Idiomarina loihiensis L2TR: one gene and its partner. Each later gene encodes a partner of the first gene's protein in a complex. Links are inferred from orthologs where the notes say so. Each region holds a gene or a part of one and is shown on either strand. Other genes may lie near its edges.

Region 1 (11,257 bases):
ACCGCAGGATCCTTACGGCAATGACTATTTACTCCTGAACCCGGGTCAGTACGATGATGTTGATATTTTTTCCCCGGGCCCGGACGGTCAGCCCGGAACAGATGATGATTTTGGCAACTGGATGATTGGCAACAACAATCGTGATCAATAAGCGTTGTTCAGTTGGTTTTACTTTAATTGAAGTCATGCTGGTGATGGCCATTCTTGGTCTCATCGCCAGCGCTGTCATGTTTACACTGCCCGGTGGTGATCGTGGGCAGGACTCTCCTCAAAATGCGGCCGTGAGTTTACGTCAACAGCTAAACTATGCACGCGAATACGCCATGGTTCGACAACAACCTCTCGGATTAAAGTTTCAAGAAGATGGCTATCGTTTCTTATTCTGGAAAGATGAGCAATGGCGCGAACAAAACGCTCGTGGTTTGCGGGCGCAGGAAACAGAATGGCCACTACGCTGGCAGTTTACTAGCCGGGGGCTGAAGATATTGGAACAAAACGAATCGCTGAGTAGCGGGTTGTTTGCTGAGGAAAGTGACGAAGACAGCATCATTCCCGATATTCTGATTCTACCTAGTGGTGAAATGACACTATTTGAAGTTCATATTGAGCATTTAAACGACCCCGATGCTGAACGTTGGCTTATTGCTGAAAACAGCTGGCAAGTCAGTATTTCTGCCGAGGCTCCGGAGTAACTATGCGGTGGGTGCGTGGCTTTACCTTAATTGAAGTGATGGTTGCCTTGTCGGTGTTCAGTCTGGCGGCACTTGCTGCACTACAGGCCGCTAGTGGGCATCTGACCGGGTTAAGTGCTTTGCAGGATAAAACCTTTGCTCAGTACGTAGCTTCTAACCGCCTCGCAGAATTGTCGCTTGAACAAAAGTGGCCACTTGAAGATAAACGGAGCGGCCAGCAGGAACAGGCCGATGTTACCTGGTACTGGCAGCAACAAGTGACTGAAACCGTCACGCCGAATGTTGTTGCAGTGACGGTGAAAGTGATGAAAAACGAGGACGGTCGTGAGCACTTTCGGCTAACCCGCTATGTGCGTAAACCGGATTCAGCGGGAGGAACGAGCAATGGTCGTTAACTCCGCAAACAAGGGTTTTACCTTAGTAGAAGTGCTGGTGACCATGGTGATATTTGCCATTATCGGTATTGCCAGCTTTCAGGTTCTGAACCAAATGGTCAATACCGAAGAGCAATCTCAAAAACAGCGCGAGCAACTGGAACGTTTGCAGTTTAGCCAGTTGCTGATACAGCAGGATATTCGGCAAATGGTCGCTAAACCAACACGACCATCGGGTGTCGAAGTGACTCATCAATACCTGAGTAATGATCCGAGTTACTTCGATTCTGACGGCGGTGTGCTGGCCTTTGTCAGAAGTGGTTTTGATAACCCCGGTAACATGATGCCCCGCAGCGAATTGCAGCCGGTAGTTTACCGTTTATGGGATGGGAATTTGCAACGGGTAACCGAGACTTTCGTTAACGATCGCTCCTCAGAGCCATCCGTTCAGACCTTATTAGAAGGCGTTGAAGAACTGTCTTTTCGGTTTTACCGCAGTGATGGCGTGAGTAACGCGAATCAGGGGTTAGAACAAGGCTGGAGCGACAACTGGGAAAGCGCAGGTGATTTGCCTCAAGCCGTTGAAGTGACCATTCGTAGCAAAAACTTTGGCACCATCAGACGCGTGTTTTTGATAGCCGCAGTAGGACAGCAAGTGGAAAGTAATAGCGGAGGGCTGCAACGTGCCAATTAGCCCGCGTAAGTCATCACAAGCCGGAGCGGCACTGATAACCGTCTTGCTGGTTATTGCTATTGTGTCGGTTATTGCAGTGAATTTAGGCGGCAAACTGCAGTTGCAAATAACCCGTATGGGCAACTTGCAGCAAGCTGAACAAAGCTACTGGATGTGGTTAAGCGCAGAGGATGTGCTAAAAGAAGTGCTGCAAACTGAGCTGGAAGAGAACGATGGAGTTGCGCACAAAGAGCAAAACTGGGCTCAGCGCAGCGGACCTTTTCCGGTAGAAGGTGGGCAGATTGCCGCGAAAGTCAGGGATTTATACAGTTGCTTTAACCTTAATAGCCTGGTTACCGATGCAGAAGATCCCGGAACTCTGGAAAAGCGCAAACGACAATACAAAGCGCTGCTGGAAGCACTGGAAATTGATAACTATCAGGCCGAAATTTTAACCGACAGTCTGGTAGACTGGCTGGATGAAGACAGTCAGTTGTCGGGCAGTAACGGTGCCGAAGACCCTGATTACGAGAGTCTACCTAAGCCTTATTTGGCCGCAAACAGTCAACTACTTGAGATGAGTGAACTAAGAATGGTGCGTGGATACAGCGCTAAAGTTGTCAATTCTTTAAACTCTGTTGCTTGCGTTATTCCCAATGAGACAGACTTAAAAATTAATATTAATACTCTGGAACAGGATCAGGCTGCGGTTTTAACCGGGGTTACCGAAGGTAAGCTAGCACTTGCTGATGCTATGGCTTTGTTGAATAACCGGCCGCCTCAAGGCTACGAATCCGATGAGGAACTCGCTGAGTTGGCTGAGCTTTCGGGAGTGAGGTCGGAATTAGAAGGTGAGTTGCCGGAACTGACCGTGAGTAGTGAGTATTTTCAGCTGGTTGCGATGATTCAGTGGGGCGAGGTAGAAATGAGAGCGCGCTCGGTATTACATTTAAACGAAGGTCGAGTACAAACCCTGTACCGGGCGATGGGAGATTAGTTTATGCATGAAACACTGATTCTGCGGTTACCGGCTTATGGTACCGAAGAACCCATACCCTGGTTGGTCTGGCATAAAGGGCAGCAAGAGTTAATAGCCAGTGGAGAGCTGAGTTCGGTAGCAGAGCTTGTTCAGTTAAAAGATAAGGCCAACCGTTGCGAAGTCATTGTGGCCTTGCCCGGGCAAGATGTTTCGATGACAAGAGTGACTTTGCCCGCAGGCACAAAAAGGCATCTGCAGCGCATTATTCCTTATGCTCTGGAAGAAGAGCTGGCGACAGACATTGAGCAACTGCACTTTGCCTGGCCGGATCTAAAAAACACAGAATTGCCAGTTGCTGTAGTCGCCAAAGAACGAATGAATTATTGGCTGCAGGTATTAACCGAAGCCGGCATTGATTCTGCTTTCTGGGTACCCGACTGCTTCTTGTTGCCGCATCAGAACGATACCTGGCAGGCCATTGAGCTTGCCGACAGTGTTATTGTCAGAACTGGTGAGTGGCAGGGCTTTACCATAGAAAAAGAGCAGTTTGCTCAGTTAGCACCAGCTTTTGCTGCTGAACAGAACAGTCCAACAGAAATTATTCACTATGGCGCGCTAAACTGGCCGCAATCGCCAGCACCTTTAATCCCTGCTGATATTGAAGTGCCTTTTACTATCGCGGTGCAAAGTATCGCGACAGGAAATCGTATTAACTTAAGGCAGGGGGCTTATCGCTCACAACGGGCAAAACGTTCAGTTGATTTACCCTGGAAGGGGCTGGCTACTGCTGCGAGTGTACTCTTTGTTTTGGCCGTGTTGTTAAACGGCGTACGCTATTGGCAACTGGAGTCTCAGCGGGGCGCTTTAAAAGCTCAGGCTGAGCAACTTTATCGTGATGCCTTTCCGGGTCAGACTCGTATTGTGAATTTAAAAGTACAGTTGCAACGACAATTGGAAAGCCTTGGACTAGGCAGTGCGGATGAAGCTTCAGTGCTTGCGGTTTTGCAGCAACTGGCTCCGGCGTTTAAGTCGCAGCCTGAACTGCAGCTTGAGTTACTGCGCTTTCAGAACAACGAGTTGCGCTTACAGGCAACTGCCAGTAGCTTTTCTCAATTTGAGGCTTTCCAACAGGCGGCGAAAGCCGAAGGGCTAACTGTTGAAGCGGGTTCAATGAGTAACCGTGGTGAACAAGTTTCGGGTTCTTTAACCGTGCAGCTTGATGGTCAGGGAGCGCAGTCATGAACAGAATTACTCGTCAGTTAATGCCTTATCTGGACTTAGGCAAGCAACGCTGGCAACAGTTTAACCAGCGCGAGCAGAGCTTGTTAGCTGTTTTGGCAGGAGTACTGTTTATTGCTTTTCTGTACTTTGTCATTTGGCAGCCCAGCTCCCAGGCAGTAGCCAATGCAGAGCGTCAGCTTGCAGCTCAACAGCAGCAATACCAATGGGTTCAGCAGGCAATAGCGCGCTATAAAAAACTGGAAGAGAGCAGCTCTGAACAACAAAGTGCATCAGGCTCTGTCAGTCAACGTATCAACCGTGCTGCAGCTGCGCAGGATATTCAAATCGCGCGTTTGCAGCCTCAGGGGCAGGAGTATCTGTTAAGTGTTGATGAGGTGGCTTTTTCTGATTTATTAAGCTTTTTAGCCGAACTGGAGCAACGCCAGGGGTTATCACTAAAAGCTGTTGATATTGCGAAATTAAATACGCCCGGACAGGTGCGTTTACGTAAACTATTAGTAAGTGAGGCTTCATGAACTTAAAACGCTGGATACCCTGGTTAGTGGTCGTGTATCTGGTTGCCATGCTGGTGATGTTACCGGCAAGGGTTATTTACTGGTTTCCTTTACCGGATAACATCAGGCTCTCTCAGGTCAGCGGAAGCTTATGGAATGGCGTTGCCGGGCAGGTCGCAGTTGACGATATCGTACTGAATAATCTTAGCTGGAACTGGCAGGTGTCTTCTGTATTTCTGGGAGAGTTGGTCATGGATGTTAACTTGCCTGCCAAAAGTAACCCGTTTGCGCTGAATGGACGCTTACTGGCAGGGTCCACCAAAGTTGGAGCCAAAAATATAACAGCCAGTGGTGATGTTAATGCTCTGCTGCAGTTGGCAAACACCCGCTTGCCTTTAAAAACCGGAGGTAACTGGCGTTTGTCCTTAGACAGTTTTGTCGTTACTGCGCCCGGCCCGGTACGTTGGTGCGACGAGTTGAAAGGTCAGGCCCGGGGCGAGCAGATTCGGGTGTTGGTTAATAATCAATGGCAGTCGCTGGGAGATTTTCCGGTAGAACTTAGCTGTAACGACGATAACTCGGTGGGCTTAGCCATGAATGGTAATAACAGTTTAGGGTTAGACTTTCAGGGCAGCATTAACAGCCAGAGTTTCAATGCTGAAGGCACAGTGAAGCCGAATCTGGAAACACCTGAAGGGCTGGCTAAAATGATGGAATACATGGGAACGCCGGATTCGCGCGGACGTTACTCATTTCGCTTGTGATCCCACTTGCGGGCATAAACGTTTATGATTACTGTAATAATAAGTCACTAATTAAAGTCTCTGCGGAATAAGGAATAATTTGTATGGATAACATCGTCCAGTGGATTAATGATAATCAGGACATGCTGATAGGTTTCTCGATTAAATTTGTCATCGCTATTGCGATACTAATTGTCGGTAAAATCGTCGCTAACACCGTGACAGGTGTAATGACCAAAGGCATGAAAAAGCGTCAGGTCGACGGTGCTGTTATCAGCTTTGTCGGTGCAATTTTAAAAACGGTGATATTCATTGCCGCTATCATGATGGCACTGTCGCATGTGGGCGTTGAAACTACTTCCTTCATTGCCATACTAGGTGCCGCAGGTCTGGCAATTGGTCTGGCGTTGCAGGGCTCCCTGTCTAATATCGCATCGGGCGTTCTGCTTATTATGTTCCGTCCAATTCGTGCGGGTGAATATGTTGATGCTGGTGGTGTTTCAGGAACCGTTGAGCAAATTAATATCTTTCAGACCATTATGAAAACCCCTGACCGTAAGGTGGTTTTTGTGCCTAACTCTGAAATTATCGGTGGCCCTATTGTTAACTATAACCGAGAAGAATTGCGCCGTATCGACCTGGTTATTGGTGTAAGTTACAGTGCGAATCTACAGCAGACGAAGAAAGCACTGATGGATGTGATTACCAGCGATGAGCGGGTATTAAAAGATCCTGAACCTGTTGTTACGGTGACCAACCTTGGCGATTCGTCGGTCGACTTTAATGTTCGCCCGTGGACGAAAAATGAGGACTACTGGCCGACCCGCTGGGATTTACTAGAGCGAATTAAAGACCGTCTGGATGAGGAGGGCATTGGTATTCCCTTTCCCCAAATGGACGTTCACCTGAAAAAAGACGACTAACGTATTGTTGTTCTGACAAAAGGCCACTTCAACAGTGGCCTTTTTTGTGGGTGCTCAAGCGAGTGCCTGAGAGATATCGGCAATAATATCTTCCGCATTTTCAATGCCAACACATAAACGAATAGCTTCTGGTTTTACGCCAACCGCGGCCTGTTCGCCAGCAGACAACTGCCGGTGAGTTGTGGAGGCCGGGTGGCAGGCCAGTGACTTTGCGTCACCAATGTTGACCAGGCGTTTAAACAGTTTCAGCTTATCGTAAAACTCAACGCCAGCATCGTAGCCGCCTTTAACGCCAAAAGTTAACAGCGACGCAGGAACCCCATTTTTAATATACTTTTTCGCTCGCTCGTAGTTAGTGTGCTCTGGCAGCGCTGCAAAGTTTACCCAGTCTACGCTTGGGTGCGACTGTAAGTATTCAGCCACTTTCAGCGCGTTTTCGCAGTGGCGCTCAATACGCAAAGGTAAAGTCTCCAAACCCTGCAGTAACAGGAAGGCGTTAAAGGGTGACAAGCAAGCACCGGTATTACGCAAAGCGACAGTACGAACGCGGGCTATGAAAGCCGCCGGACCAAAAGCGTCGGTATAGACTACGCCGTGATAAGCTGGCTCCGGTGAGCTAAACTGAGGAAAGCGTTGTTTTTGTTTAACCCAGTCAAACCCTCCGCTATCGACTATTAATCCGCCAACTGAATTGCCATGACCCCCAATGTATTTGGTTAGTGAATGCACCACAATGTCAGCGCCAAAATCAATGGGTTTGCAAAGTATCGGTGTAGCAACCGTGTTGTCCACGACCAGTGGAACTCCATGCTGGTGAGCGACCTCAGCATAGCCTTCTAAATCGGCGATGTTTCCCGCCGGGTTGCCAATACTTTCACAGAATACGGCTTTAGTTTTACCGTCTATAAGTTTGCCTATGTCTTCCGCTTTATCCGATTCGGCAAAACGGACTTCAATGCCAAATGAAGGCAACATATGCTGGAATAGTGTGTAGGTTCCGCCGTAGAGTTGTGGTGTCGTCACTATGTTATCGCCCTGACGGGCAAGCGTAATTAATGCGTACTCAATGGCTGCCATGCCTGAGGCTACGGCAAGTGCGGCGACACCATGTTCAAGTTCTGCGACACGTTTTTCCAGAACATCGTTGGTCGGGTTCATAATGCGGGTATAAATATTCCCTTCAACTGCCAGGTCAAACAGGTCAGCGCCATGCTGTGCGTTATCAAACTCGTAGGAAACGGTTTGGTAAATGGGAGTAGCTACTGACTTAGTCGTTGGGTCAGTTTCATAGCCGTGGTGGATGGCCAATGTTTCGTCTTTCATACGGACTCCAGTTCAGATTCAGTTAAAAAATGCGTTAAAGCCGATTGGTACTGTTCAACATTCTTGATAAACCCGTCGTGGCCGAACGGCGTTTCAATAGTGACCCGGCCAAATGGGTTGGGAAGTAAGCTTTCCAGTTCATTCACCAGGCTGGGCGGGGCAATAGCGTCGTTGTTAAAGTCGACTAGCTGCACTTTTGCCTGCACGCGGGTTGGATTAATACTGTAATCATTGAGTATTGGCGTAAGGTGCGTAAATAAGCTGCGGCAGCCATTGCCGTTTTGCTTCAAGAGTTTTTCGCCCTGATACAGTAAGTATTCAAAGGCATCGTCCGCATGATTAAAACGTTGTTCGAATTCTTCCGCGGTGCGATAACTCAGCATGGCCAGCGCCCGCGCCAGAATAATGCCTGACTGTTTATCATCGCATCGTTGAATGAGCGCTTGCTGAAAGTAGCGCAGTAACGCTGAATGTACTGACGGCTTATGAGCGGCGCCAATAGCACTTAAACGTGGCAACTCAGTTGGGTGGTCAGCGGCATACTGAAGTCCCAGAACGCCACCGAAAGACCCCCCGATCCATGCCTGTAAGTTGTCGGTTTCCTGTTTAAGTGCGTGTCGTATGGCTTCACTGTGTTGCTGCACCGTTAAAGGCACCGACGGACACTCTGATCCTCCTATGCCGCCGGGGTAATCGAAGCTGATGACTTGCACATCAGTCAGCTCTGAAAAGAGCGGATGCAGCGACTGCCACCAGCCACTTTCATCAGCTTTCCAGATTTGGCCACTGGCACTGATCCCGCCCTGAACAACAACGACCGGTTTATCAGGATCGCCATAGCGATAACCTTTAAGACGTGCGAACGGAGTGTTTGCATAAAAACTGCGGGCAACTGGCTGAACCATAGTTAACCTCAATATTCTGAGTGAGGTTTTGACTGTAATAAATAGATATCAGGACGTCAAGACATTTAGACGTCCAAATTGGCTGGGCGTATTTGAGTGCGAGCGGAATATGGTATGATTTATCTTTCATTTCAAAATAAGAGTGATGCCCATGGTGTATTCGGTCAGACAGTTAAATACTGAGATTCGACAACTGTTAGAGCAAGGCTTTGGTCAAATAAGCCTGGTTGGAGAAATCTCAAATTTTGCAGCGCCGGGTTCAGGACACTGGTATTTCACTTTAAAAGACGAGCGGGCTCAGGTTCGCTGCGCTATGTTCCGCAATGCGAATCAGCGTGCAAAGGTTCGGCCGCAAAATGGTATGCAGGTACTGGTAAGAGCCAAAGTCACGGTTTATGAACCGCGGGGCGACTACCAACTGATTATTGAGCAGGTTGAAGACGCTGGTCAGGGGCTTTTACAGCAGCGTTATGAACAGCTAAAAGAGAAATTGTCAGCCGAAGGGTTATTTGCGGCAGAACGCAAGCGCTTACTACCCGACCATATTCGCAAAGTCGGCGTGCTGACCTCACCCACCGGCGCTGCTATCAAAGACATTCTGGCGGTGATGAAACGCCGCGACCCCGGCGTCGAAGTGATTATTTATCCGAGCGCGGTACAGGGAGAGGCAGCGGTTCCGCAGTTGCAGGCTATGCTAAAAACGGCATTTGAACGTAATGAAGTGGATGTACTGTTAGTCAGCCGTGGCGGTGGCTCTCTGGAAGACTTGTGGTGTTTTAACGATGAGACTTTTGCGCGTCTTTTGGCAACCGCGCCCATGCCAACCATTAGCGCTGTAGGTCATGAGATTGATTTCACTATTGCCGACTTTGTTGCCGATGTCCGCGCTCCTACACCTTCCGCAGCCGCTGAGTTAGTTACCAGAGATCAACAACAACAACAGCAAAAAGCGCAGGCACTGCAACAGCGCTTAGGGCTGGCGCAGCAAAGATTGCTGCAGCGTTTACAGCAACGTTGGCAATTTTTACAAACCCGGCTGCAACAGCAGCACCCGCAACGACAATTGCAACAACAGTCGCAATTAGCCGATGAACTGCAAGCCCGAGCTAACCGGGCTTTGCAGAACCGGCTGGCGCGGCAGAAGCAGCAAGTGTCATATTTACATGGGCGCCTGCAGGCAATGCATCCGCAAAAAGAGTTACAGCGTTTGCAGCAAAAACTTCAGACGCAGCAGCAACGATTACCGCAGGTTATGCAACGAGTTTTAAAAGACAAGCGAACTCAGCAGCAACAGTTGATGCAGGCTCTGAACCTTGTCAGTCCTTTGAATACTCTGGAAAGGGGCTACGCTATTGTCCGTACAGAAAAGGGTGATGTGGTTCGTAGCGAGAAGCAAGTGACTGTGGGTGAATCAATAGAAGTTCGTCTGGCTGACGGTAATATTACCGCTAAACGGCAATGATTCTGCGGCTATTGTCATATTCCTGACATTCGCGCTTTGTTATACTGACTAGGTTATTCACAAAGGAGTCGTGGTATGAAACTCAAAGCACTGGCAGCCGGTATTGGACTGGCGTTGGCATCTACAATGGTGCAGGCAGAAGAACAGAAACCCAATATTATTTATATTATTGGTGACGGTATGGGATTTGAATATATTAGCGCGTACCGTTATGCCATGTCTGATTTAGACAGCAAAACGATTGCTGAAACTGAGTTTGATGCCATGCTGAAAGGCGCCGCAACAACCTATCCTGATGATAATACCTGGGTTACTGACTCAGCTGCGGGTGCAACCGCTCTGGCTACAGGCGTTAAAAGTTACAATGGCGCTATTGCGGTCGATTCAGATAAATATCCGCTGCAGAGTATCATGGAACTGGCTCGTGAAAATGGCTGGTCAACGGGTTCGGTATCGACATCACAAGTTAATCATGCAACACCGGCATCGTTTTTCACTCATCACCCGTCGCGCTACGAATATAATCAAATAGCCGACAAAATTGCGACTCAGGTGGTTGAAGGTAAGCCGTCTTTTGACGTCATGCTAGGTGGCGGACAAAGCTATTTTAACCGTGACGACAAAAACTGGCTGGATGTATTGCCAGAGCATGGCATGCAGGTAGTAACCGATATGCAAAAGCTAAACTCGGTTGACTCTACGCCTGTAATGGGGCTTTTTGCAGAAAAAGGTCTGCCGTTTGCTATTGATGGCGATGTTGATGCGTTGGCCAATATGACACGTACCGCTTTGCGCTTATTGGATAAAAAGCAGCAGCCGTTTGCTTTAATGATTGAAGGCAGCGAAATTGACTGGTGTGGTCATGCTAACGACATTGCTTGTGCCGTACACGAAATGGACGGGCTAAACCGCGCCTTGAAAGTGGTGAGTGAATACCGCGAAAACAACCCCAATACCTTAATTGTTATGACGGCTGATCACTCAACTGGCGGTCTGACACTAGGGCGTGACGGCGAGTATGCCTGGCATTCTGACCGTGTTATGAAAATTAAAAGCTCTATTGCGTCCATGAGTAAGGAAATGCTGACCATGGATACGGATAGCTGGGCGGAGTATGTAGCTGACAAAGTTAACTTTGAGCTGACTCAGGAGTATCTTGATGAACTTGCTATTGCTGCTGAAAAAGAAGGTGAAGAGCAGCAGGAGGCTCTGCATCAGGCATTGGTCTATATAACGGGCGATATTACCGGCACTGGCTGGACAACCAGCGGACACACCGGCGTTGATGTTCCTGTCTTCGCCGACGGCCCGTATAGCGAGAACTTCGGTGGCTATATGGACAATACTGATATTGGCAAGCAGCTAATAAAAGTCGTTAAATAATCCCTCTTTGTAAGTTCCCTCCGACAGTCGCGTTTTATAACGCGACTGTCATATTACTGTCATA
Region 2 (4,849 bases), 120 kb from region 1 along the record:
CTGGGATGAAATAGTTGGCTATGCCGTTGCCATGTTCGCACTGCCTGTAGAGCCATTTTGGTTGCTGGCGGCGTTTGTGTTGTTCCGCATTTTTGATATCTGGAAACCAGGTCCAATTGGCTGGGCAGATAAAAAGCTAAGTGGCGGTAACGGTATTATGATGGATGACGTGCTGGCGGGTATTTTCTCGGCAGTATTACTGCATTTAGGTTGGTGGTTGTCAGGTCTGCTGGGCTAAAGCAAACCTGACCTTGCCATATACTTCAGCTTTTTTTTATAAAGTCATTCACCTGCCGCTCAATACCTGCGGCATCCAGACCCAGTTCGGCACGAACTTCACCTTGCGAACCATGTTTAATAAACTCGTCCGGTAAGCCTATTGTTAACACTTGCGGGCTTGCTTTGTGTTGGGCTACGTATTCGCTCACGGCACCGCCTGCGCCGCCTGCTATGACATTTTCCTCTACAGTTACCAGCACTGAATGGGTTGTCATTAACTGGTCCAGACAAGCTGTGTCCAGAGGTTTTATGAAACGCATATCGACAACGGTGGCATTAAATTTGGCTGCCGCTGCTTCCACTTCCGGCAGCAGGGTACCAAAATTAAGGAAAGCAATATTCTGCCCCTCAGTAAGGGTTTGAGCTTTTCCTATATCAATAACTTTACCCTTACGAAGCTCCAGACCAACACCGGCTCCACGGGGATAACGAACTGCTGCCGGACCTTTGTACTGATACCCGGTGGTTAGCATGTCCAGACACTCTTGTTCATTACTGGGAGCCATTACCACCATATTAGGTATGCAACGAAGGTAACTTAAGTCAAATGCGCCCTGGTGAGTGGGGCCATCGGCACCGACAATACCGGCACGGTCAATGGCGAAGAGCACATCAAGGTTTTGCAGAGCGACATCGTGAATGAGCTGATCATAACCGCGCTGTAAAAAGGTGGAGTAAATGGCGACAACCGGTTTCAGTCCTGAAATAGCCAGGCCCGCTGCGTAAGTCACACTGTGCTGTTCAGCTATAGCCACGTCAAAGTACTGTTGTGGATATTGCTGTGAAAACGTCACCATACCGGAACCTTCACGCATCGCCGGTGTTATTGCCATTAGCGACTTGTCATTACTTGCGGTATCGCACAGCCATTGGCCAAAAATTTCAGAATAGCTGGGAATACCCGGTGCTTTCTCAGGCAGGCTGGACTCTTTGGGATCAAACTTTGGCACGCCATGGTAACCAATAGGATCTCTCTCTGCAGGTCGGTAACCTTTGCCTTTTTGCGTCACAATGTGCAGCAACTGCGGACCGCCTAAACTGCGCATGTTCGATAACGTATCAACCAGAGTATCAACATCATGGCCGTCTATCGGGCCTATGTAATTGAATCCCAGCTCTTCAAAAATAGTGCCCGGTGCCATCATGCCCTTCATGTGCTCTTCGGCACGGCTGGCAAAATGACGAATATGAGGCAGCGGGCTGAGTAATTTTTTGCTGCCTTCCCGCAGCGAGGTATAAAAACGACCAGATAAAAGGCGGGCGAAATGATGGTTCAGAGCACCAACGTTTTCTGAAATAGACATGTCATTGTCGTTCAGCACCACCAACATATCTGGTTTTATATCACCAGCATGATTCATGGCTTCAAATGCCATACCGGCGGTCATTGCACCGTCGCCGATAATAGAGACGACTTTTTGTCGTAGACTTTGCCTTTGCGCTGCTACCGCCATGCCTAACGCTGCTGATATAGACGTACTTGAATGCCCGACTGAGAGCACATCGTATTCACTCTCTTCGCGCCAGGGAAAAGGGTGAAGCCCGTCTTTTTGACGAATAGAGTGCAACCGTTGTTTACGCCCGGTCAGAATTTTATGTGGGTAAGCCTGATGGCCAACGTCCCAAACCAGCTTATCTTCTGGTGTGTGATACACATAATGCAGGGCAACCGTAAGCTCTACGGTGCCTAAACCTGACGCGAGGTGGCCGCTGCTTTGGCTCACTGAGGTTAATAAAAACTGTCTAATTTCTGCGCACAGTTCCGGCAATTGCGTCCGCGGTAAACGGCGCAGGTCAGCGGGGGAGTTAATTTTATCAAGTAACGGATATTGTTGAGTCATTCAGTTAGTGGTCCCGCTTTAACAGCAAGTCGGAAAATTGTTCAAGTCTGTCTGTATTGTAAGGGATATCGCTTAACGACTGTAGTGCTTTATGGTGTAAGTTTTGCAGGCGTTGCTGAGCACCTTCAATACCGAGCAAACGCACGTAAGTTGATTTTTCAGACGCGGTATCTGACCCCTGAGGTTTGCCCAGAGCTTCAGTATTACCTGTTACGTCGAGGATATCATCCTGTACTTGAAATGCCAGCCCCAGATAATGAGCGAACTGCTCAAACTTTTCCCGCCATTGTTGCGCATTGTCATTACCACACAATACACCCATAGTGGCGGCGGCGGTTATCAACGCGCCGGTTTTACTTAAATGCATTTGCTCTAGTGCGTCTTCAGTGACGATTTTAGCTGTTGCCTGTAAGTCTATTGCCTGACCTGCACACATGCCGCGGGCACCGCTGGCTTTAGCCAGTACCTGAACTAATTGCAGCTGTCGTTCACTGGGTAATTGTTCCATACGGTTTTCGGTTAAGACTTCGAAAGCCAGTGTCTGTAGCGCATCTCCGGCTAAAATCGCTGTCGCCTCGTCGTAAGCAATGTGGCAAGTCGGCTGACCACGGCGTAAATCGTCATCATCCATTGCTGGCAAGTCGTCATGAATTAAAGAATAAGCATGTATCAACTCAACAGCGGCAGCGGCTTGCAGAGCGTCATTCTTATTGGCGCCACAAATATCGGCAACGGTCACCAGCAGATAGGGGCGAATACGTTTTCCGCCCATTAACACTCCGTGCTGCATGGCCTGGTTCAGACGCGGGTTCAGGGTTAACTGCGCGAGCGCTTGCTTTAAGAATGAATCGACTTGTTCTCGTGTTGCTGCTGTTAACGAGTTAATCGTCACATCAGTTCTCCATTGCTTTCATCATTTCCAGATTGCTGTTCAGCCAACAAAGTTGTCACTTTTTGCTCAGCCTGCTGCAATTGTTGCTGGCTGGAACGTGACAAGGCAATGGCTTGTTCGAATTTTTTCAGCGATTGCTCAAGCGGTAAGTCGCCTTGTTCCAGTTCATTAACCAGTTGCTCTAGCTGCTCCAGAGCCTGTTCGAAAGATTGCTGTTTCTGTTCGTCTGCCATAGCTAAGTCTGCCTTAAAATCTGTTATGAGCCGCATTGCTAATAGAATGAAAGTTAATTATCCGATAAAGAATCCTGAATGTCAGCCGATGATCTCATTATTCCTGTGTAAGATGAACAGATGTCGCTTGTAAGCGCGACGCGATTGTTTAAGAATGAGCACAACAGCATAAATGAAAACTCAAATCGGGGAGGAAGGCTGAGTGGATATAGCAACGCTCTTAGGAATTATAGGGGCCATCGGCTTTGTCGTCGTTGCTATGGTTCTGGGTGGGGACATAACCCTGTTTTTAGATACCCAATCGTTCTTTATCGTCTTCGGCGGTTCATTATTTATAACCTTAGCGAACTTTTCTCTGGGCCAGTTTCTGGGCACGGGGAAAGTGGTCGTTAAGGCGTTTTTCTTTAAAATTGAACATCCACAAGAGCTTATCGATACGGCTGTTGAGATGGCTGACTCGGCGCGTAAAGGTGGCTTTCTGGCGCTTGAAGAAGCGGAAATTCCGAACAAATTCTTTCGTAAAGGCGTAGACATGCTGGTTGACGGTCACGATGCCGAAGTTGTCCGCCAAACCTTGTCGAAAGATATAAAAATGAGCTTTGCCCGCCATGAAGAGGGCGCCCGGGTATTCAAAATACTGAGCGATGTATCACCGGCTATGGGTATGATTGGTACCCTGATTGGTCTGGTTGCGATGCTGTCTAATATGGATGACCCCAAAGCGATAGGCCCAGCCATGGCCGTTGCTTTGTTAACCACCCTTTATGGTGCCTTTTTAGCCAACGTTATTGCCATTCCTATCGCGAATAAGTTATTGCTACGGGCCGAACAGGAAAAGCTGAACCGGCAACTGATACTGGACGCCATTTTAGGTATTCAGGACGGTCAGAACCCTCGTGTCATTGAAGGTATTTTACGTAATTACTTAGCTGAATCTAAGCGTATTGGTAACGAGGATGAGGACGAGTAGTTATGGCCTCAGAGAAAGTCAGAGACGAAGAACAAGAGGACTGCAATTGCCCGCCCCCGGGATTGCCTATGTGGATGGCAACCTTTGCCGATCTCATGACCTTGCTCATGTGCTTCTTCGTGCTGTTATTGGCTTTCTCCGAAATGGACGTGCTGAAGTTTAAGCAAATAGCCGGTTCAATGAAGTACGCTTTAGGTGTGCAAAATAAAATTGAAGTGAAAGACATTCCTAAGGGTACCAGTGTTATCGCTCAGGAGTTCCGTCCCGGGCGGCCAGAGCCAACGCCCATTGAAACTATCCAGCAGCAGACCGTAGAAATGACGCAGCAGATGCTGGAATTTCAGGAAGGTGAGTCCGACTTTGCCGGTGGTCAGCAAACCGAGCGGGGCGGTCAGGAGTCCGACAGCGCGGATGACCAAAAAGAGGCAGAAGCGGAAAATACTGAAGCTATGACGCAGGTATCTAAGGAGCTTATGCGTCGTATCGAGCGGCAGCTTGAGAATGAGATTAAAGCTGGCACTATTGAGCTTGAGCAGCACGGTCAGCAAATTATTATTCGCATACGTGAACAAGGCTCATTTCCTGAAGGTTCGGCATTTTTACAGCCGCAGTTCCGGCCTATTATTCAGCAGGT

Evidence for each region.
Region 2: the proteins of xseA (region 1) and IL_RS10970 are in contact, whole or in part, in a cryo-EM structure (PDB 8TXR), measured with the Escherichia coli proteins. The link is inferred for Idiomarina loihiensis L2TR from one-to-one orthologs.

The regions. Positions count from the first base shown.
Region 1 is NC_006512.1:2,153,853-2,165,109, reverse strand. Bases 7,760-10,654 are described here. They hold xseA (exodeoxyribonuclease VII large subunit), read left to right. Parts: upstream 7,760-8,499; coding sequence 8,500-9,810; downstream 9,811-10,654. Other genes in these bases: IL_RS10335 (alkaline phosphatase), read left to right, coding at 9,886-10,654; IL_RS10345 (alpha/beta fold hydrolase), read right to left, coding at 7,760-8,348. Outside these bases: type II secretion system major pseudopilin GspG, read left to right, coding at 1-151; type II secretion system minor pseudopilin GspH, read left to right, coding at 126-692; type II secretion system minor pseudopilin GspI, read left to right, coding at 695-1,087; type II secretion system minor pseudopilin GspJ, read left to right, coding at 1,077-1,760; type II secretion system minor pseudopilin GspK, read left to right, coding at 1,750-2,736; type II secretion system protein GspL, read left to right, coding at 2,740-3,960; IL_RS10365 (type II secretion system protein M), read left to right, coding at 3,957-4,475; IL_RS10360 (type II secretion system protein N), read left to right, coding at 4,472-5,218; IL_RS10355 (mechanosensitive ion channel domain-containing protein), read left to right, coding at 5,302-6,120; IL_RS10350 (O-acetylhomoserine aminocarboxypropyltransferase/cysteine synthase family protein), read right to left, coding at 6,175-7,443; more of IL_RS10345, read right to left, coding at 7,440-7,759; more of IL_RS10335, read left to right, coding at 10,655-11,193. UniProt on the Escherichia coli protein: Bidirectionally degrades single-stranded DNA into large acid-insoluble oligonucleotides, which are then degraded further into small acid-soluble oligonucleotides.
Region 2 is NC_006512.1:2,273,070-2,277,918, reverse strand. What follows is about bases 1,628-4,313. They hold IL_RS10970 (exodeoxyribonuclease VII small subunit), read right to left. Parts: upstream 3,246-4,313; coding sequence 3,009-3,245; downstream 1,628-3,008. Other genes in these bases: IL_RS10960 (flagellar motor protein MotB), read left to right, coding at 4,218-4,313; pomA (flagellar motor protein PomA), read left to right, coding at 3,448-4,215; IL_RS10975 (polyprenyl synthetase family protein), read right to left, coding at 2,125-3,012; dxs (1-deoxy-D-xylulose-5-phosphate synthase), read right to left, coding at 1,628-2,120. In the rest of the region: IL_RS10985 (phosphatidylglycerophosphatase A family protein), read left to right, coding at 1-238; more of dxs, read right to left, coding at 264-1,627; more of IL_RS10960, read left to right, coding at 4,314-4,849. UniProt on the Escherichia coli protein: Bidirectionally degrades single-stranded DNA into large acid-insoluble oligonucleotides, which are then degraded further into small acid-soluble oligonucleotides.